Blastopirellula marina: one gene and its partner. The protein of the gene in region 1 interacts with the protein of each later gene in a pairwise test. Links are inferred from orthologs where the notes say so. Each region holds a gene or a part of one and is shown on either strand. Other genes may lie near its edges. The genes, in order: rsfS and C5Y96_RS26175.

Region 1 (10,657 bases):
TTAGGCCAGAACACAACCATGGGTGCTGACCTGATGCGATGGATTGTTAAGCCTTTTTCGCCCTTGGCGGAGCTTTGGGTTTACGCTCCTTTGATGACCGCAGTTACGACCGGCATCCTGGGCTACATCCTCAACGAGTCTCCCAAACTCGCGCCTCGTCTTTTTCTGCGGATGTACCTGGTGGCCATTCTGACGGGCATGGGCATGACGGCCTGTCTGCGTGGCATCGAGATCGATCCCGTGCCAATCGTTGGCATGCTCCTGGCTGGATCGCTTTTGTTTCTGCCACTGTGGATCCTACACCAGCGGATCGTCGGGAACAAAATCACATCCGCACACTTGTCGGTCGTGCTGGCTGCTGCATTCACAGGCGTCGGTCCGTTCGTGTATTTGATGCCTGATTTATACATGCGAAGCTGACGCGTCGGGGAGTTACTATCGCAACTTGTCGGCAAACTGCTTGCGGAACTTATCGACCTTCGGGCGTACGACCATCGCGCAGTAAGGGTTGCTGGGATTGTTGGCCAGGTAATCCTGATGATAGTTCTCGGCCGGGTAATAGTTGTTGATCTCGGTGACTTCCGTAACGATCGGGGCCGGGAATGCGCCACTTTCATTCAGCCTGGCGATGAAGGCCTCGGCCAACTGCTTTTGCTCTTCGCTGTGGTAGAAGATCGCGCTGCGATACTGCGGGCCGACGTCGTTCCCTTGGCGATCTTTCGTGGTGGGATCGTGCGTTTGAAAGAAGATCTCAAGCAGGTCTTCATAGCTGACCTCTTCCGCATCGTACGTGATTTGAATCACCTCGGCATGACCGGTTGTTTTGGTGCAAACCTGTTCGTAGGTCGGATTGGCAACGTGCCCTCCGGCGTAGCCTGACTCGACATGCTGAACGCCGCGCAGTTCCAGAAAGACCGCCTCGGTGCACCAGAAGCACCCGCCGCCAAAAGTCGCCGTTTGAAGATCTGCCATAGTTTGCTGTCCTGGGAATCAAGAGACGCCCCTGGGTCAGGGAAGAGGTCACCCCTGGCTGATGCGTCTTGGTGAGAGTCAAAAGATCGGTCTGCGTTGTATTATAAACGCGCGCAGCAAATCCTGTCCCCTCGCCCCGGCGGGGAGAGAGTTCGGGTGTGTTTCGCCAGCAGACATTCCAATGGAAAACGTCGGACGCGAACAGCGCAGCCAGTCGCACCCGGCACAACGCTAACCCGCGGCCTTTGAGATGAAGATTGTCCATTATGGCAACGCCATGTTCGCGCGCAATCTTCTTCTCGCCAGCCCCAAGGGGGTGGCCGAGTGTGCGCGCACCGGTTCGGCCGCCCTTTCAGGGCTTAAGATGTTTTTGATTCGATCGCTTTCCAGGGGCTGCCGCCCCTGGCTATTAGCGGTCGCTCCGTTGGAGCTGACATGTCACGGCGGGCCGCGTTCGTTGGCATGAGGCGTTTCGTGTTTAAACTCGACGGTCGGCTCGTCGATCGGCTTGGCAGATGACGCGTGAACCAACTCGCCAGATGAAACGTTGCTCATCGCTTCGAACGACACACCAGACGATTCCCCGGGTGCCACGTCCAAGTCTGCTTGGGCGTGCGGAGCGCCGGTTGGTAGCTCGTGCGCACTAAGTGATGGGGCGCTCACATTCGCTTCACTTAGCAAACGTGTTGCCGTTAGCGCTGGTTGTCGTGGTTGCGATTTGAAGGGCTGGAGTTCCGGGTTCAACTCGAACAACTCTTGTTCCAGCCGATCCAGCTCGGCCTGCTTCGCGCAGATTTCTCCCTGCAATTGCCGGTCCAGCTTCTGCAATCGGTAATAGGTCCACGCGTAGAGCCGCGCCAACTCGTACGTCCAGGCCTCTTCGGGCGGGCGTTTCATGCGCCGCAGTTGCCATTCCCGTTCGCGCGTGTTGTCGTCGCGTTCGCGCGGTGCTCGGTACGCAGGCGGTTTCCGCGGTTTCTTGGCCTGGGGGACTACCCAGGGAGGTCGCATGTCGGGGAACTGGTGGGCGGCGACCTCGGGGTCGATCGGTTCGACGAGCGGGTCTGCCCGGTACGTTAGCCGGTTGGGGTCTGGCACGTAGACGAACGGTTCCGGCGGCGGTTCTTCCTCTTGCGGAGGTTTGTGATCGCCCCGTTCCTCGGCCTCTTGCCGGGCAATCATTTCTTCCAACGCCGCGCACGTTCGCCGCGGGTCCCCTTTGGGAGATACGCGGACCTGCGTTGCCTGTTGAAAGATGGTCATCTCTTCGATCGGGCGATCGGGAATGACCATCAGGACTTCGCCGCAGCAGGGGCAGATGATGCGGTTCCCATCGCGCACGGCAACCTGCGGAGTCTGGCTGTGATGGCCGGCTCCGTGTTGTTCAGGTTGTTGGTCGGGATGGGACATGTTTCTTGTGGGTTGAGTTAAAACGGTGTTCGCACGCCCAAGCAGACTTGGGCGTGGTATTCGGGGGATCTGTCTCCAGGTCCTGGATTCGAGGGGGAATCGCAGGGGTTTCCCTAAGATATGTGAACATGTGTATACATGTCAAATGTTTGGGGGAGATTTTTTGGAAGAAAGTTTTTGTGTGCTCTTATCCGCGTGATCCGCGGGCTGCTTTGAATTTTTCAACTGCGAGGCAAACACTTCGTACGTTGCTTTGATCTTCTCAGGCAACTGGTCGTCGGTGGTCGTCATTTCATCGATCAAGGTCAGGACGCGGGCCTTCAGCGCGAGGTCGTTTCCGTGGCGGGCCTGTTCGACGATGGCGTTGTATTCTTGCCGGGCCGCTTTGGCGTCGCGCCGTAGCTTTCGGCATTTGGGGCACTGGTTGGGGACAGAATCAATCCAGAAGTGCCACTGTTCGAACCAGGTCTTCTGCTCGGCGGCGGTCCAGGTGAAGTTCTCACGGCACATGCCGCACTGGTAGATCGCGTCGAGATACCAATGCCGTGGGCAGACCGAGAAATTCTGTTTCGCCGGATTGCCTCGAATTGCACTCGCATAGTCCAACTGATAGGCACCACCGAAGAGGTGACGGGGCATTAATTTCGGGTCGGTGTCTCCGAAGATATCCATGCAGGGGCCTCGGCCGGCTATGCCGTTGGTTGAGTTGCGTGTGCCTGGCTTTCGACTGGAAGAGACATGGGACTGGTACCTGGTTCGCCCCCTCACCCTAGCTCTCTGCCCGGCGGGGCGAGGGGACCGGATGTTGCCGCGGGTCGTTTGTTATTAGCTCTCGTGGCCGTTGAGTAGTGGCTTGAGGTATTGGCCGGTGTAGCTGGTTTCTATTTCGGCGACTTGTTCCGGGGTGCCGGTGGCGATGATGTGACCGCCGCCGGAGCCTCCTTCGGGGCCGAGGTCGATGAGCCAGTCGGCGCTTTTGATCACGTCCAGGTTGTGTTCGATCACCAGGACCGTGTTCCCCTTGTCGACCAGGCGGCTCAGTACCGAGAGCAGCCGGCGGATGTCTTCGAAGTGCAGCCCAGTCGTTGGTTCGTCCAGTACGTACAGCGTGCTGCCGGTTTCCGTTCTGGCGAGTTCGGTAGCGAGCTTGATGCGTTGGGCCTCACCGCCGGAAAGGGTGGTGCTCGGTTGGCCGAGCGAGAGGTAGCCCAGTCCCACGTCGCACAGGCTTGCCAGTACGCGGTGGATGGTGGGGACGGCTTCGAAGAAGTCCGACGCCTCTTCGATCGGCAGGTTCAGCACGTCGGCGATTGAGAGGTCTTTGTATTTCACTCGTAGCGTTTGGCGGTTGAAGCGTTTGCCATGACACTGGGGACATTCGACGAACAGGTCTGGCAGGAAGTTCATTTCGATCTTCCTCAGGCCTTGCCCCTGGCATTCTTCGCAGCGGCCCCCCTTCACGTTGAAGCTGAAGCGGGACGCTTTGTAGCCATACTGTTTGGCTTGCCGCGTGTCGGCGAACACCTTGCGAATTTCGTCGAACACGCCGGTGTAGGTGGCCGGGTTGCTGCGCGGCGTGCGGCCGATGGGGGACTGATCGATCGGGATGACCTTGTCGATCTGGCTGGTGCCGCGAAGACTGGTGAACGCGCCTGGTCGCTGCGAAGGTTGCCCCAGGCGGCGCAGCAGGGCCGGCGTGATCGTTTCGTTGACGAGCGAACTCTTGCCGCTGCCGCTGACGCCGGTCACGCAGACGAAAGCGCCCAGCGGAATCTGCACGGCGACGTCCTTCAGGTTGTTGGTCGTGGCTCCTTCGATGGAGATCATCCGCGACTTGGCCACCTTGCGGCGCGATTGGGGCACATCGATCTTCGTGCGGCCGCTGAGGTACTGCCCGGTGATCGAGCTTTCGACATGCGAGACGACTTCAGGCGTTCCTTCGGCAATGATCTGCCCGCCGCGGCTGCCGGCACCAGGGCCGACGTCGACCAGGCGATCGGCGACACGCATGATCGCTTCGTCGTGTTCGACCACGATGACGGTGTTGCCATGGTCACGCAGTTCAACCAGGGCTTCGATCAGGCGGTGGTTGTCGCGCGAGTGGAGACCGATCGAGGGTTCGTCCAGGATGTAGCAGATACCGACCAGCCCGCTACCGATGCCGGTGGCCAGACGCACGCGCTGCAGTTCGCCACCGCTGAGCGTATCGGCGGCGCGGTCGAGGGTGAGGTAGTCGGCCCCCACCTTTTCCAGGAAGGCCAGCCGCTTGGAGATCTCGCGGACGATCGGAGTGGCGATCAGACTTTCGTGTTCGTCGAACTCGAGGTCGTCGAAGAAGGTGCGGGCATCGTTGATGCTCAGACGCACGATCTGGTGAATGTTGTGGTCGGCCACGCGAACGGCGAGGGCTTCGGGGCGAAGACGAGCCCCGTGACACGCAGGGCAGGGAAGCTTGCCGCGGAACTTGCCAAGCTGTTCGATCCGCTTTTTGCGGGTGGTGGTGACGTATTCTTTTTCGAGGGCGATCAGCACGCCTTGCCAGGTGCTCCCTTCACCGGAAAGAAGCCTGGTACGATCTTCCTGGCTCCAGTCGCTGAGTTTGGTGGTGCGGTCAAGCTTATGCTTGCCGAGCCATGTATCGAGCCCTTTGCTGACCTTGGAAATTGCGGAAGCGGTCAGGCCGCGCCATGGTGCGATCGCTCCTTCGTCGATCGACATGTCGCGTTCCGGTACGACCAGGTCGGGGTCGAACTCTTCGCAAATGCCCAGGCCTTCGCACTTGGGGCAAGTGCCGTAAGGGCTATTGAAGCTGAACGTGCGGGGTTCGATGTCGATAAAGCTGATGTTGCACTCGGTACAGGCCAGCTCGGTGTTGAAGATCTGATCGATCCATGTTCCCTTGGGATGCTTGTCATCGACCTTGTCGGTATCCAGATGGCAGGAAAGGAGCCGACCTTCGCTCAGCTTCAGTGCCATGGCGACCGAGTCGCTCATACGAGCGCGAAGCCCTTCGCGAATGATGATGCGGTCGACGACCGCTTCGATGGTGTGGTTCTTTTTCGGGTTGAGCTCGGGGACTTCGTCGATCTGGTAGACCTCGTCGTCGACGCGAACTCGCAGCAGGCCTTCGCGGCGGATGCGATCGAGGACTTCTTTGTGGGCCCCTTTACGCCCCTGAACCATCGGGGCCATGATCATCAGCTTGGTTTCTTCCGGCAGAGCCAGCAGGCGATCTTGAATCTGTTCGGCCGTTTGCTGCGTGATCGGTCGATCGCACTTCCAGCAGTGAGGCAGCCCCAGCCGCGCCATCAGCAGACGCAAGTAGTCGTAGATTTCAGTGATCGTGGCGACCGTGCTACGGGGGTTCTGGCTACCGGTTCGCTGGTCGATACAGATGGTTGGCTGCAAACCGACGATCAGGTCGACGTCGGGGCGTTCCATCTGGTCGAGGAACTGGCGGGCATAGACCGACAAGCTTTCGACATACTGACGCTGTCCTTCGGCGTACAGCGTATCGAGAGCCAGCGAGCTTTTGCCGCTGCCGCTGGGCCCGGTGATGACGATCAACTGATCTCGAGGGAGATCGATGTCGACGTTTTTCAGGTTATGAACACGTGCCCCGCGGACGCAGATCGAGGACGTATCCTGCGTCGGATCGATGGCAGACAGCTTGTCTCGATGGAAATCCACGATGGCAGACAATCATGCTGGGCGGATAAGGACGAGATTCTCGCCTTGCCCCTGCCATGGGGCAATCTCGACCTTAAAGGTATAAATGATGAGTAACAATTCAGTTCAGGCTAACAGGGCCCACCCCAAGTGGCAACTAGTGGGGATGACTGAGTGTTCAGTTTTCGGTGTTCCGTTTTCAGCAAGACGTTGGTCAAGCGGAACGGCCCATCGACCTAACTCCTGTCCCCTTGGCCCTTTGGGAAGAGGGTTAGGGTGAAGAGAGCCCTGGGAAAGGACGTGTCAGGCATGACACAAGGGCCCTGTTTTTCCAACGAGATAAAAGAAACAATCACGGCGACTTCCTGCAATTTTCGCCTCCTGAAAACTGAACACTTCAAACTGAAAACTACGACCGAAACGTATGCACCAATTCATGAATTACGACCAGCGCGAGGACCGGCTTCTGGCTCCTTATGCGCTGCGGAGCAAACAATCGCGCGGCCGCGAGCACGACGAGTCGGATCAACCGTATCGTTCTCCGTTTCAGCGCGATCGCGATCGAATCATCCATAGCAGTGCGTTTCGCCGGATGGCCGATAAAACTCAAGTGTTCATGAATGTCAGCGACTACCACCGCACACGGCTGACGCACACTATTGAAGTGGTCAACGTGGCCCGCACCATCGGCCGCAGCCTGGGGCTGAATGAAGAGTTGATCGAGGCTTTGGGGTATTTGCACGATCTGGGGCATCCTCCGCTGGGGCATACCGGCGAGGAAGTTTTGCAGGAATGTATGGCCGATTGCGGAGGGTTCTCGCACAACGCGTTTGGCCTGGTGCTGGTGAGGTATCTTGAAACGCGCAGCCCCTATTACGACGGGCTGAATCTCACGCACGAGGTGCTTGAAGGGCAGATCACGCGGGTCGACAAGCGGCAGATGACCTTCCTACGGCCGCTGCTGGAAGCCCAGACGGTCGAGGCTTGCGACAGTATTACGTACGACACCCACGATGCCGACGATGCGCTCAAACTGGGGTTGGTGCGGTTCGACGAGTTGATGCAAGTACCGCTGTTCGCGCAAAGTGCAGAAAAAGCGTATCAGCGGTATGGAGAATTGAGCGGACGTCGGCTGCGGAAGATGGTCATTCACCAGTTGATCGACATCCAGGTGACCGACGTCATGCAGACCGCCATGGAGCGGATTGCCAAGTGGAACCCAGGCTCGCCGGAGGAAGCCGAGATGTGCGAGCCGATCGTGACGGTAAGCGACGACCTGCGTGCCCGCAAAACCCAACTAGAACAGTTCCTTTTCGATCGGGTTTACCGCCACCCCGAGATCGTGGCGTTCCGTAAGCGGGGTCAGGACCAACTGCGGCAGATGTACGAGGGGTATTTACGCCGTCCTGAGCTGGTACGCGGGAAATGTGCCGACTGGTTCGAGGTTTGGGGGCTGCCCCGCACCGTTGGGTACTACATTGCCACCATGACCGATTCTTATTGCCAACGGGAGTTTGACGCCCATTTTCGCTAGTCGATGGGGATGCTTTCGCCGCAAATGCGGGGTAGAATACGTCACTTGGAATTGAGATTAGGTTTGTCTTTTAAGGGGAGCACGACCTGCCTTACCGAGGGTTGCCGTCGCGAACTTCTCGTTTTTGGTCGTCTCCTGCAGGCTCTCCATGGCGCTGATCGTACTTAGAATTGTTTTTATCCTGGTGGCTGCCGGTGTCGGTATTACCGTCATTCGGGTCGATACCTTCCGTAGCGCACTTCAGGAAAATCCTTGGCCTGCGTTCGTGGGTGTCATGATGCTGGCCTTGTCGGTCATTGGCATCGATATTTTCGTCAAGAACAAGCGATACGACACCATCTCCGGGGTTTACTTCGGGCTGCTGGTGGGGCTCTCGCTGACCTATATCCTGGGCCTGATCACGCAGGTCTGGTTTCCGGCCGATAACCCCGGGGCAGTTACCGCGCACCGGGCCCTGCAATTGGTGGTCGGGATGGTGCTGTGCTATAGCTGTATCAGTCTGGTGCTGCAGACGAAGGACGACTTCCGCTTCATCATTCCTTATGTTGAATTCGCCAAGGAAGTGAAGGGTCCCAAGCCGTACGTCCTGGATACCAGTATCGTGATCGACGGACGCATCGCCGACGTCGTCGAGACCGGCTTCTTCGACAATGTGCTGATCATGCCCAGATTCGTCCTGGCGGAACTCCAGGGCATTGCCGACAGCAGCGACAAGCTGAAACGCAGTCGCGGCCGTCGTGGTTTGGACATCCTTAATCGTCTGCGCAATAACGATCAGGTCGACCTGAAGATCCACGACCGCGAGACGCCGGACATGGAAGGACAACCGGTCGACATGAAGCTGGTCCTGCTGGCCAAGTTGCTGGAAGGAAAGATCGTCACCGGCGACTACAACCTGAACAAGGTTGCCAAGCTGCACAACGTGGAAGTGATCAACCTGAACGAGATCGCCAACGCCTTGAAGCCAGTCTTCTTGCCGGGTGAACATCTCTCGGTGCGGATTGTCAAAAAGGGTGAAGAAGACAGCCAAGGCGTCGGTTACCTGGACGACGGCACGATGATTGTGGTTGAAGGTGGTCGCGATCACATCAACAGCCAGGTCCGCATTCTGGTGACCAGTGTGCTGCAAACCAGTGCCGGACGCATGATTTTCGGACGCTATGAAGCGAACGAAGGAGGCACTTCCGGTGGCGGTCAGAAGACGCACGCCACGGCCTAATAGCAACAAGTTGGTAACTCCACCGTCGTAGGATGGCTACGGCTTCTTAGTCGATGGCCATCTTCAAACGCCAAAGGTGGCTATCTGCCGAAAACGTCGGTAGCCAGCCTGCAAATATCCATTTACTCAAGTCCCCATATACTCGCGTGACTGAATCTGACAAGCCGGAAGCAACTTCCGAAAACGACAACAACGCCAGCTTTGAACTCGCCAAGGCAGCCGCCCAGGTGATCGAAGACAACAACGGCCGCGACATCTGCATTCTCGATATGCGGCACCTGACGCCGATCTTCGATTTCTTCGTCATCGGTACCGGTGGTAGCCGTCGGCAGTTGCACGCGATGAGCGAAGAGATCGACGACAAGCTCGAAAAAGATCTCGGCGATCGCCGCATGGGCCGCGAAGGGTACGATGAAAGCCGCTGGATTCTGTTGGACTACGGCACGGTCGTGTGCCACCTGTTCGACGAAGAAACCCGCGAGTACTTCCAGCTGGAACAGCTATGGGCCGATGCCAAAAAGATCGACCTGACCGGCATCCTGCGAAACCCAGGCGAATAACTCACCTGGCCCGCTCATCTCATTCCTGTCCCCTCTCACTTCCCAAGGGGGAGGGTTGAAGAAGCGGGTACCCAGTTCACCCCTCAACCTCTCTCCTGAGGGGCGAGGGGACAAGACTGAGAACACTTTGACACATTCAAGCTGCAAGCGACTTTCATGAATATTCTTGCTCTGCTTCGTGCCCGATTTAAGCCAGTGCTGCAGCCGCTTGCCGACGACGCGGGCCCGCTGCTGGAAATGATTCGCCCTGCTGGCGATCCCAAGTTCGGCGACTACCAGGCCAACTTCGCGATGGGCCTGGCCAAGAAGCTCGGCAAGAGCCCGCGCGATCTGGCTACCGAAGTGGTTGCGGCGGTGAACGTGGAAGATATCTGCGAAACTCCAGAAGTCGCCGGACCTGGCTTCATCAACCTGAAGCTCCGCGAAGAGTGGATCCAGCAGCAGCTGCAAAACGCGAAGACTGACTCGCGGATTGGTATCGAAAAGGTTGAAGCCCCGCGGACGTACGTGGTCGACTACTCTTCGCCGAACGTGGCCAAGCCGATGCACGTCGGGCACATCCGCAGCACCGTGATTGGTGACGCGCTGTGCCGCACGCTGAAGTTCGTCGGGCACAGTGTGATCAGCGACAACCATCTGGGCGACTGGGGAACCCAGTTCGGGATGATCATCTACGGCTACAAGCACTTCGCCGACAAAGACGCCTACAAAGCGGCCCCGGTGCCGGAGCTGTCGCGGATCTACCGCGAGGTGCGAGGGCTGATGGATTACTTCGACGCGAAGAAGGAGCTACCGCAGCTGATCGAGAAGCTCGCCGAGCGAACGGCCGAGTACGAAGCCGCCAAGAACGCACCAGAGCCTGCCGACAAAGCCGAAGCGAAGAAGCAGAAGAAGGAAGTGGGCCGTTTTCAGTCGCAGATTGGCGACCTGAATGAAGCAATTGAGTCGACCAAGGCCAAGATCGCTAAGACCGAAGATTCGCCCGAGCTGAAGAAGCTTGCCGAAGCGCATGCCGAGATCAGCACAGCCGTCCTGCAGGAAACGGTCAAGCTGCATGAAGGGGATGCCGAAAACATCGCTCTGTGGAAAGAGTTCCTGCCGTTCTGCGAAGACGAAATCAAGCGGGTTTACGAGCGGCTGAACGTGACGTTCGATCACCAGCTGGGCGAGAGCTTCTATCACGATCGCCTAGCCGCCGTGGTCGAAGACTTCGAGCGGCGGGGCTTGGCTAAAGAGTCGCAAGGGGCAACGTGCGTGTTCCTCGACGGATTCAAGGCTCCGATGATCATCCGC
Region 2 (10,659 bases), on another replicon or contig:
CGAGGCTACGCCGAGGGCCACGATGATGGCATCGAAAAGCTCGGACTGTTTCACCGGCTTCATCAGAAACGAACTGATCCGCAGGTCATCGCAACGCTTACGTGTTGTCGGGCGCTCGGAAGAGCTTAAAACAATGACCAGCGTATCCTTCAGGTTCGGAATATCGCGGGTTGCGGCGATCAGGTCGATTCCGTCCTTACCGGGCATTTCCACATCGGTTAGCAGCAGTGAGTGAGGGTCGCCAACCGCATACGCTTCCTTGAGAAGGATCAAACCCTCTTCGGCGTCGGCGGCAAGCTGGGTGCGCATTCCCCAACTGCGTGCGATCTCATCCAAAATGGTACGGTTGGTCGCATTGTCATCGACAATCAGGACACGCGTACCTTGAATACGGGCCGCCGCTCGGGGATGCGGGATCCGATCGGCGCGAGTCACGGGGAAGGGGGCGGTGAAATGGAACGTGCTACCCGTACCAATCTGGCTTTCAACCCAGATCTTGCCCCCCATTAACTCGACTAGTCTGGCACAAATGGCCAGGCCAAGGCCGGTGCCGCCGTATTGCCGTGTCGAGCCGGTGTCGGCCTGTTCGAAGGCTTCGAAGATCGTGCCTAGCTTATGGTCTGGGATGCCGATTCCGGTGTCACGGATCTGAAAATGAAGATCGACGTTGCCGTTGTTTCTCGACTCGACCGAGACATCGAAGTCGATTTCACCCTGCTCGGTGAACTTAATCGCATTGCCAACCAGGTTCACGATAATCTGGCGAAGCCGATGCGGGTCTCCTTCGATGACCGCGGGTACATCGGAATCAAAGTGGCAGGTCAACTCTAACCCGTTACCACCGGCCCGTACGCCCAGTGGCTTCATCATGTCACCCACCGTTTCGCGCAGATCAAACGGTTTGCTGACCAGATCGAGTTTACCTGCTTCGATCTTCGAGAAATCGAGAATGTCGTTGATGACCGATAGAAGCGACTCTCCTGATTCGTGCACCATTTTTAGGTAGTCTCGCTGCGTCTGGGTGAGCGACGTATCCAGCAGCAGTTCAGCCATGCCAATGACGGCATTGAGAGGCGTGCGAATCTCGTGGCTCATGTTCGCCAGGAACTCGCTCTTAGCGCGGTTAGCCTCTTCGGCGGCTTCTTTTGCCTTCAGCAGGGCATCGACGGCCATTTGGCGTTCGGTAACGTCCCAGAAGATGGCCTGGGTGCCTACAATGTTTCCGTGGGCATCCCGAATGGGGGACTTGATGACTTCGACCCACGAGGTGTGGCCGTCGGTCGTGTTGACTTCGATATCGCGGAACTGCTTTCCCGATTCGGAAACCTTGCGGTCATCCTCGCGGAACTTTTCGGCCACCTCTACCGGCGAGAGGTCGAAGTCGGTTTTGCCCAGAATATCTTCGATGACGTGTCCTGTGAATTCACTGTAGGCTTGATTGGCAAAAATGAATCGCCCGTCGAGATCTTTCTGCAAGACACATACAGGGAGCGAATTGACCAGGCCTCGGTATCGAGCTTCCGAGTTTTCAAGTGTGGATTCGACCAACTGGCGATGCGTGCGTTCGATCGCATAGCGAACGCAGCGCGTGAGGGAATCAGGGTCGATATTCGATTTCGGAAGGCAATCTTGCGCACCATCCTGAATGGCCCTGGCGGCCAGGTCACGGTCGACTCGATCCGAGAGGACTACAACCGGCAGGTGAGGCGACTTGGCATGCAGCGATCGAATCGTTTCTAAACCATGGCTGTCGGGCAAATCGAGGTCGAGCAATATGACATCGATCTTTCCATCGGCTAACTTGGCGAGACCCGTGTCGAGACGATCGACGTGGACGACCGAGAAGTTCTCTGCCGCTTCGAGAAGATAGCGTTCGACGAGCCCAGCCTCTTTGGGCGAGTCTTCGATCAGGAGAATGCGGATATTTTCAGGCATCGCGCAGCGCATCCTTCCCCAAGGGGTGCCGACCATCCTGGTGGCATACGACTGATGTGGTGATGGTGTGACAAGGCAAGCAAAAACAGTGGTTAGGGCAGTTTTAGCCTACTATCTATTCTAAGAGAGCGAAATCTTGCGAAAAGACTTTTGTTCTAATCTTTTAGGGACAAACCAATGGCTGTCTGGTTGTGAAGTGGGCACCGTGAAGGATTATGTTGCCAGGCCAATCCTGGTAGGTTTTGCCGGATAAGGGGCTACTTGTCGGTTGCGGTCTCAGCGAATTTCTTCAGGTCGTTGCCGCGTAAAACAGCCTCAAGCATGTCTGGCAGGCGGTTGGGTGTACAGGCAAAGCAGGGCATACCTAGCTTCGCCAGCTTGTTGGCCAGATTCTCGTTGAACGAAGGCTTTCCCTGGTCGGAAATGGCCAGCAGACCAATCGCTTTGAGGCCTCCTTCCAACAGGGCTTCCATCTTGCGAACGAATCGGTTCTCGTTGGGGCTTGTGTCGTAGAGGTCCCCTAAAACGATGTACAGCGTCTTGTCAGGCGTATGCATGAAACGCTCGCAGTAGCTCGTTGCCATCCAGTAGTCTTCGGCTCCACTGAGCTGCACCCCGAACAGCAGGTCGACCGGGTCGTGGCAATGCTCGGTCAGGTCAACCACCTCTTCGTGGTTGAACGCAACGACATGCGTTTCCACAGCAGGCATACTAGCCAGAATGGCCCCCATAATTCCACCGAATATTAGCGAAGAGTGCATCGATCCTGATTGGTCCATGGCAATGATAATGTTCCAATCGTTCTGCCGCTGCTGTCGGCTGAAGAAGGAGATTTGCTCAGGAATGATCGTCTTGAGAGTCGGATTGTAGTTTTTGATGTTTTGCCGAATGGTCCGCGTCCAATCGAGATTTGGCAAACTGCGAAACGGCGAATGCCGATTGCGGTTGAGTGCTCCGCGAACGGCTTGCACGAAACGTTGTTCCAGACGCCGGCGAATGTCTTCGACAACGGTCCGTACCAAATCTCGGGCGGCATCTTTTGCCTTCTCTGGAACGAGGTTCTTCAGCTCAAGCACGGTACTGGCCAGGTCCAGTGATGGTTCGACCTTCGAGAGAATCTCGGGCTCGAACAGCAGTTCCTTCATGCCCCTGCGCTCGATCGCATCGTGCTGTATCAACGTCACGACATCCGTGGGGAAGAAGGTCCGTATCTGATCGAGCCATTTGGCAACCTTAGGCGTGACGCGCCCCTTGGAAGGGCCATGTCCGACTCGCTTCTCCCCAGAAGCCCAATCTTCTTGGGAAAGCTCTTCATCACCGCCGCCACCGTAGATCTCGGCCAATGCCGCGTCCATTTCCATCTGCTCGGCCGACAAGCTGCAGCCAGGCCCCATGCTGCCAAGCGATTCTTGCGAAGCGGCCCCCAGGATCAGACGCCAGCGAGCGAGTTGTTCTGCATCCATGTTTGGCAGCCTCCTAAAAGTCGTCGAAATCGAATTCGTTCAGGTCCGATAGCTTTTCTTCTTCCTCTTCGCTCAGCGGAGCTTCGAGCAGTTCAGCGGTCTCGTCCTGATTAAGCCCCCAATGTTCTGCCAGGTTTTCGCAGATTTGGCGTCGTTCGCGGGGAACGAACTGCGTAAACGCACGTCGCAAGAAGACGAGTGCTCGTTTGAATTGGTCGTCTTCCAGGGATGCCACATATTCAGCCAACTGTTCCCATAACGTCTGCCTAGCCAGTAAGGCGTAGCGATTCCGCTGGGCAAGTCCCTCAAACCAGCCGGCTCCAAGATCGGCCGGAACGCCTGGGGATAACCGCCGTGAGACTTCACGCGACAGAGCTTCGTTGGGAATCAGGCCGCGTTCCAAGAGCAATGCACATGCATAGCCTGACAATAGCGGATTGCGATCGTCGGAGTCCGCGAGCTGTTGCAAACGGTCCGTCCAAAGATTCTCCTCGACCCGCTCGGCGAATTCCAAGCCAACACGGTTTACCTGGTCGATTGCCTCTAGCAAAGTCGATGCCGCACTATCGTCGCAGTTTGCGGCTGAATAAAGTGCCAACGACGCTTCGACGAACAGTTCTTCGATCAAGGGAATGAGCGGCTCTGGATCAAAGCGGCGGACGCTGCCATAGCGTACTACCTGAGCCAATTCAAAGGCCGCTTGCGCGATGGCGACAAAGTCGGAAGTCCCGGATGAAAGTTCCTGCAGCCGCTGACGAGCCTGATCCATGGCTTCCATCATGCCGCACTGGCAAGCATCGTTCACCAGCTTCGCCGCGTCAGCGATGGTGCGGCTTTTCTCCAGCAGCGTGTTGAACCGGAAGGCGGTTGCCAGGAGGATGGTTTCTCCTTCCAGTACAGCTTCAACTAGGGCGATCTCGCTCTCAGGCGACCACTGGATGACCCAGCGTTCGGCCCATGTTGTTGACTCTTGTCGGGTATGCGTCCAAGCAGCGAAAGGAACGCCAAGCATCCGCAGGCGATGAAACAGGGACGAGCGGTTGAGATCAAGGAAAGCTGCTTCCTCGCTGGAGACTTGCCGGTTCTCACGAAGATCGAGATCTAAGGTTTGCTCGACCGCCGTCTTGTATTTGGCAAGCTTGAGCCGCTTCAGTTCTCGCTCGAAATCGGCCTGGATCGATGTCTGACTGACCCCCTCCGGAAGTTCGCCTATCTCGGTTCCAACATCGACCCGGACCAATGCTTCTTTCACGGTCGTCAATTCGCCGTGGCCTAGCAGAGTAATCGCTGCGTCACGCAAATCGGCAAGGGTAGGGGCTTGGCCTCCGTTGAGTGCCGAGAGAGTCTCGGCCAGGCGAACCCCTTCAATCACCTCGGCCGTCGAGCGATGTGTGCCCGCTTTTCGCAAGTTGATCGCAACCTGGGAAAGATAACGATGGGAAAGACTTCGGACGTTTCCTTCGTTGAGCGACCGCCAGAGCAACTCGAAATAGGCCGGAGCCCGATTGCCAGCACCGTAGCCTGACTGCGAGGAGAGCTTGAAATACGAGTAGGGCATCAATGTCAGTTTGCTCGACCGTCGACGCAACGAAGCCAGTTCTTCGTCGGTCATCGCGGGAAGATCGCCACGCAGTACGGGGGCATGGAACGCACCGACAACGGCGACGATCTTTTCCGGAGGTGTGCCTGCATCAATGGTCTGCTGGATGCGCCGCCGCATGTAGGCTTCGCGTACGAGGTTCTCTGCCCGCCAATGGGGACGGTCTTCCTCCAGGTCGCGCACGGCAGCGCCAAACTCGTATGACGAACCACGGTAGCTTCCCCGAGCCAAGTTATGTTCGAAATGGCGTTCCCAGTAAGTCTCGAAATCGGTTTCACCAGCTTGGTTGGCTACTTGCTGGTAAAGGGACAGTTTGGGCTGCTCTATCGGGGCGGCAACTTCGTCGGGGGCAGAAGACTCGGCCTCACCTGTTTCGCTCTCGGTTGCTTCCAATGCTTCCCGACGCTGCTTCTCGCGACGTTCGTATTCAGCATCGATCAAGCCGAGGAAACACTCCGAAGGAAGATCGAAGAACTGGGCATCGACCTTGTTCTCGGCTGCCCAGAGGATGGCCTGGTACTCGGGGCTATAGCGGGCAAAGGGAGTAACGATCGTACGAACGGGTAGCGTGTCAGTGTAGGCCAGAATCGCGATCGGGGGACGCGTCGTCTTGCGGGTCATATCCCCGACCAGCGGCGTGGCGTCGTCGATCCCTTCGACAAGAATCACCTCGGGGCGTATCTCGTCGAGGTAGGCGCGCAGTTGCCATGCTCCCATCGGTGAAAGGTGACGCACGCCAAAAACGGGGATCTGCCAGCTCACGTGTTATGCTCCGAGCAGGCGGTGTAAAGTGGTCGCCATTGGGTGCCCCGCTTCTTTAGCACGTTCGATAGGTACTCTTGCCAGGCGATGCGATCCTTTTCTTCGTCTTTCACCACGGCACCTTGCAGGCCCGCGGCGATATCATCCGCGGAAACGCTACCATTACCAAAGCTGGCCGAAAGGGCCATGCTATTAGCGAGCACCGAAATCGCTTCTGCCGTGGAAAGAACGCCGGACGGGGATTTCAGCTTGTTTTTGCCATCAAGGGTTTGTCCGCTGCGCAGTTCGCGGAAGATCGTAACGACTTGCTCAATGGCATCGGCTGCCGGTAGCTCGGACTTGAGGGCCAGGTTCGTTGCCAATTCCTGCACACGTTTGCCCACGATCTCAATCTCGGTTTCGATCGAACTTGGTGTGGGTAGGACGATGATGTTGAACCGCCGCTTGAGAGCAGCCGACATGTCGTTTACGCCGCGATCACGCGTGTTGGCCGTGGCAATGACGGAGAATCCCTTTTGAGCTGGGACTTCGACTGCCAGTTCCGGGACGGAAAGCCGCTTTTCGGATAGCAGCGAAATCATTGCATCTTGCACTTCGGAGGCACACCGCGTGATCTCTTCGAACCGGGCCAGGCTGCCACTTTCCATCGCGCGAAAGATGGGGCTTTTGATCAATGCTTCCTTGCTGGGGCCATGGGCGATGAGCATCGCGTAATTCCAGGTGTAGCGAACCTGTTCTTCCGTCGTGCCGGCGGTCCCTTGGACAACTTTCGTTGAATCACCGTTAATCGCCGCGGCCAAGTGCTCTGAGAGCCAGCTCTTGGCTGTACCTGGCTCGCCAATCAACAGCAGAGCTCGGTCGGTTACGAGCGTGGCGATGGCGATCTCGACCAGGCGGTTATGCCCGATGTACTTGGGGGTGATGTCGAGTTTGCCTGCCTTGCCGCCGCAAATATAGGTATGCACGGCCCTGGCCGACATCTTCCAGCCGGGCGGTTTGTCGTGCTTGTCTTCCTTGATCAGGGCCTCGATCTCTTCGGCGAACATTTGTTCGGCTGGGGCACGCAGATCGCCAGCGCCTTCTGAACTATTCGCGGCGGAGGAAGTCGACTTCTTCGCCATGGGAGGATCCTTGCTTAGATGTTAGTTGATATCGATAGGTTGGTATCAGCGTCGGTTTTTCAATTCGGCCACCGCCTCGACGTAGTGATCCGCTTCGTTCTCGGGAAGTTCACCGAGCAGAGCTTCGAGCTTAGGCAAAGCACTTTTGTCGAGGGCAGGAATGAACCGCGCCAAGGCATATCCAAAATATGCCGTGCCACGCTTGCTTGTGTCGCGGATCGTTTCAATGATCAGGTCCGCTGAATCGGGATGCTCCGAGCGGACGATGGCCAGCATGACGTCCATCAGATGGTAAGCGACCGTTTTCTTTTTCAGTCTGCTTTTCAGTTCAGACTCAAGTGCCTTGTGGCATTCCTTGTGCCCCGGTCGCGCCAGCACGTAGACGATCTCCATGTATCCGTGCTTTGTGGCCAGGTCGAGCCAACGCGGGTCCATTTTTTCGCGATTGCGAATAGCTTCTTGTTCTCGTTCACTGTTATTGAGGTTGTACCAGTAGTGGTAGATGGACTGAACCTGATTACAAATGACCTGACTGATGGCTTCGGCCTTGGACTGGGCTTCCCGCTTCTTTGATTTCGCCGTCTTGGCGTTCACAAGGTAGATGTGGAAGACTTCGTAGAACTGAGCCGGAGTCCCTTGCTTTAATGTTGCTTCGGCAGCAATGGCTAGTTCATAATCCTCGTAGGTTGCGTGTTCGGCGATGAGCAACTCGCGCGTCTTGTTACTGCATTCGGACATGCGGGCCAGGACGTGGTCGGAGCAGGTTTTGGTGCCGTTTTTACCCTCGGCCTTGGTTATGGCCGCACGCTGAGGGAACAGTTCCAGAAGAAGCTTTTCGGTTTCTTTGTCGGTACGTTTCTCTAAAGCTTCCAAGAGTGTAACAAGGCGCGTGTGAGCGGCCTCGTGTGCCTTCTTGTCAGCCTCTTTGGTATCGAGCAGTGTTTGCCACGCTTTACGTGTTTCGTCCAACAGTACCGTCACGGCGTCCGGGTGTCGGCTTTTAAGCCCCTCGCGAACTGCCCGCAAGTGTCCTTTCTCTCGTATTCGCTCGATGAGGTATTTCGCCGCGTCGCTGCTTTCAATTCCGGCAAGTGCCGAGAACGCCGCGTCGCGTACCTTGGCGGCCTTGGCCTTCGACTGTTCGATCAGAAAGGGGACGTTCTTGGGATCTCGTAGCTTCGAGATCGCCACGATCTTTACTTCGCTCGATCCATCTTCAAGCACTTCATGGATGATCGATTCGGTGCCATCGGGATCGACCTGATGCAGGAGCGAAAGTCGACGGGCATCGCCTGCACCCCCTTTGCGGTCGAACTTCTCGAGTACGATGGGAACAATCGCCTTGCCATACTGCGGCAGGATGGTCCGCTCGACCAAATCGCCTACTTCATGGTACGAACCATCGAGTGCATCGATAGCTGGCCCAAGGAGCCGCGGATCGGGGAATGGATCTTGGGAAAGCGATTCTTGCAACAGTTCCAGACGCCCCGAGCCGGAGGTGGTCAATGCCGTGGCAACGGATTTCATCAGACTGGCCGGAGTCCGTTTGGGTAGCAGGCCTGCGCCGATTTGCTCGACGGGTTCCAGTTCCCCCTCGGTTCCGACTTCGCCTTGCGTATATAGAATCGCATTGACGAGCGTGCTTAAATCGAGCAAAGCTTCAGCGGAAGTGGCTTCGTTGCTCTCGACGACCTTGCTGACCGATTCAGCAACCTTCTTGAAGACCGGTGCTTTTTCCCCGGACTTTTCCAGCGGAGTAATCAGTTTCTTCAGGCGAAAGTCGCCTGGGGCGACGCTGCTGCCGGCAATCGAAAGACGACGCACTTCGTCGTAAACCTGGGCGAGAACCGCGATACTCATCGGAAGACTCCTCCAACCAATTTGGGTATGCGACGTTAATACGTAAGGCGGTCGATCGAAGTAGAAGTGACGATCGACAACGGCTTGACCTGCAGCTTACGCGTGTCGAGGTCATGACGAAATCGTGCTATCAGCGTTTGTTTGGCCAGGTGCGACGACGGCAACAGTGGCAGAAGATTACAGGTACTCGGCTCTTCGGCGAGACCCTTTTCGGTCAGAACCAGACGCTGACCCTGGGTATCTTGCACGACCAAATCGTTCCCTACTCGGCCAATGCGATCAAAATTCAACGCATACACAGGCAGCTTATCGGCCAGCGGTGCCTTGAGCTGATTCTTTACCTGTTTGATGACGTCGGCAAAGCTGTCATGGGCGAAGCTGCAGATTTTCTGGAAGTCCTTTTCTTCCAGCGCACGCATGATCATCCCTTCCCAGCGAATGCGTGGATTCACGTCTCCAGGGTAGACGCACAGTTCGCTTACCTGGACGATTTTGAAGCAACTATCCTCCGCTTTGATATGCTTCGCCGCAGAGTAAGGGCGGTAGTTCTGGGTAAGCTGAATGGCCCCAGTGCTCAGATTCATCCAGGTTCCGGTATCGACCCATTCACGGCGAGCCACGTCGTCGTAGCTGTTGAATGCCAGCTGAACGAGTTCCACTTTGGTTTGCACCAGGCCTGCGTCTTTCAGTTCGCGAAGCTGCCAGGCGTGACCGAGCCAGGCCGCAATCGAACTTTCTGTTTCCGGAGCCAGTTCGGGATCGTCCAGGCGGGTGTGAAGATACGAGCGACCTTGTTTGACCAGCGAATGTAGCCGGCCTAACTGGTCGAGCGCTTCGCTATAGGCGGCTTCCTGGCTTGCAGTGGTTTTGACTTCATCCTCATCGAAGAAGAGTTTCGTGTAATCGTGCAGTGCCGACTGGGCACCAGGCAGGTAGGCGTTGCCTAATTGCTTGGCCTGCTTCTCGATTTCCCTGGCAGACTTGGCGTTCATGTTGCCGATACCTAGTCGTACCAGGTCGAAAGTCAGCTTTTCCAAAAGATCGAGCCCATCGAGCTGGGCTTTGATCTTCTTGGCCAAGGCCGACTTGTTCACCTTCCGTGGCTTAGTGGCATCTTCCTTTTTCTTCTCGGCCCTCGCCGCGGCTTTTTCTCGTTTCTCTTGTAACGCCTCAGGGACTTCGCCAGGCGTAAACGATTTGCCTTCAACGTAGGCGTACAGGAGTCCCAGTGAATGCTTGCAGGGAAACTGCCGACTGGGGCAACTGCAGCGATAGGTGACCGACTCGGGATTGGTAAAGTCGGCTGAGCAAAGATAGGGCGTCTTGCCGCTTCCCTGACACTCGCCGAACAACAGCGAGTTGTCGTCGGAGTGGTGCAGGGCAATAAACTTGTTTTTCAGTACGAGTCCGCGTCCATTCTTGGCTGCTGCTGCATTGGGAGCTGCTGCCGCGATGAAATCCTCATCGATCGATATCATGACATCCATCTCACGCCATGTTGCAGAAAAGATCGTCCATCCAAGACGTCCGCATTTTGGCCGGGTGGTGAGCCATAATCAAGTTAGGGGGCAGCGGATTGCGGAAAATTCCTGAATCCTTAGTCATCAGCCAGCGGCAACGAAACTGCCGCTGACGTAATTTCGCAGTGAAGGGCAACTACTCGTAGGTGAGCTGCCCGGTGACGGTCGCGTCCTTGGCTGATACCAGGCGGATCCAGTAGGCCTGAAACTCGTCAGGGAACGCCAGCGTCTTGCTTTCACCTTTCCCAAGACTCAGCGTCTTGTAGGTGCGCCAGGTGCCGGTTCCATCGATGTCAACTTCCACGTGGATGTCGGTGGGCACGTCGCTCCAAACGGTGAGTGACATCTTATCGTAACCGGTCATCAGGTAGGGATCCGAAGGGGTGCCGGCGGTGACC

The links.
Region 2: the proteins of rsfS (region 1) and C5Y96_RS26175 interact in binary tests that used the Escherichia coli proteins (3 or more experiments, as listed by UniProt). The link is inferred for Blastopirellula marina from one-to-one orthologs.

Annotation. Positions count from the first base shown.
Region 1 is NZ_PUIA01000017.1:249,419-260,075, reverse strand. Bases 7,714-10,657 are described here. They hold rsfS (ribosome silencing factor), read left to right. Parts: upstream 7,714-8,950; coding sequence 8,951-9,364; downstream 9,365-10,657. Other genes in these bases: argS (arginine--tRNA ligase), read left to right, coding at 9,521-10,657; C5Y96_RS06985 (PIN/TRAM domain-containing protein), read left to right, coding at 7,734-8,804. Also shown: C5Y96_RS07015 (hypothetical protein), read left to right, coding at 1-420; peptide-methionine (S)-S-oxide reductase MsrA, read right to left, coding at 436-972; C5Y96_RS07005 (hypothetical protein), read right to left, coding at 1,411-2,382; C5Y96_RS07000 (zinc-ribbon domain containing protein), read right to left, coding at 2,524-3,054; excinuclease ABC subunit UvrA, read right to left, coding at 3,208-6,072; dgt (dGTP triphosphohydrolase), read left to right, coding at 6,488-7,585. UniProt on the Escherichia coli protein: Functions as a ribosomal silencing factor. Interacts with ribosomal protein uL14 (rplN), blocking formation of intersubunit bridge B8.
Region 2 is NZ_PUIA01000094.1:49,836-60,494, reverse strand. Bases 4,820-7,765 are described here. They hold C5Y96_RS26175 (ATP-binding protein), read right to left. Parts: upstream 6,882-7,765; coding sequence 5,757-6,881; downstream 4,820-5,756. Other genes in these bases: C5Y96_RS26170 (HEAT repeat domain-containing protein), read right to left, coding at 6,927-7,765; C5Y96_RS26180 (DUF5682 family protein), read right to left, coding at 4,820-5,760. In the rest of the region: C5Y96_RS26190 (response regulator), read right to left, coding at 1-1,935; C5Y96_RS26185 (VWA domain-containing protein), read right to left, coding at 2,193-3,398; more of C5Y96_RS26180, read right to left, coding at 3,412-4,819; more of C5Y96_RS26170, read right to left, coding at 7,766-8,741; C5Y96_RS26165 (SWIM zinc finger family protein), read right to left, coding at 8,777-10,219; C5Y96_RS26160 (hypothetical protein), read right to left, coding at 10,398-10,659.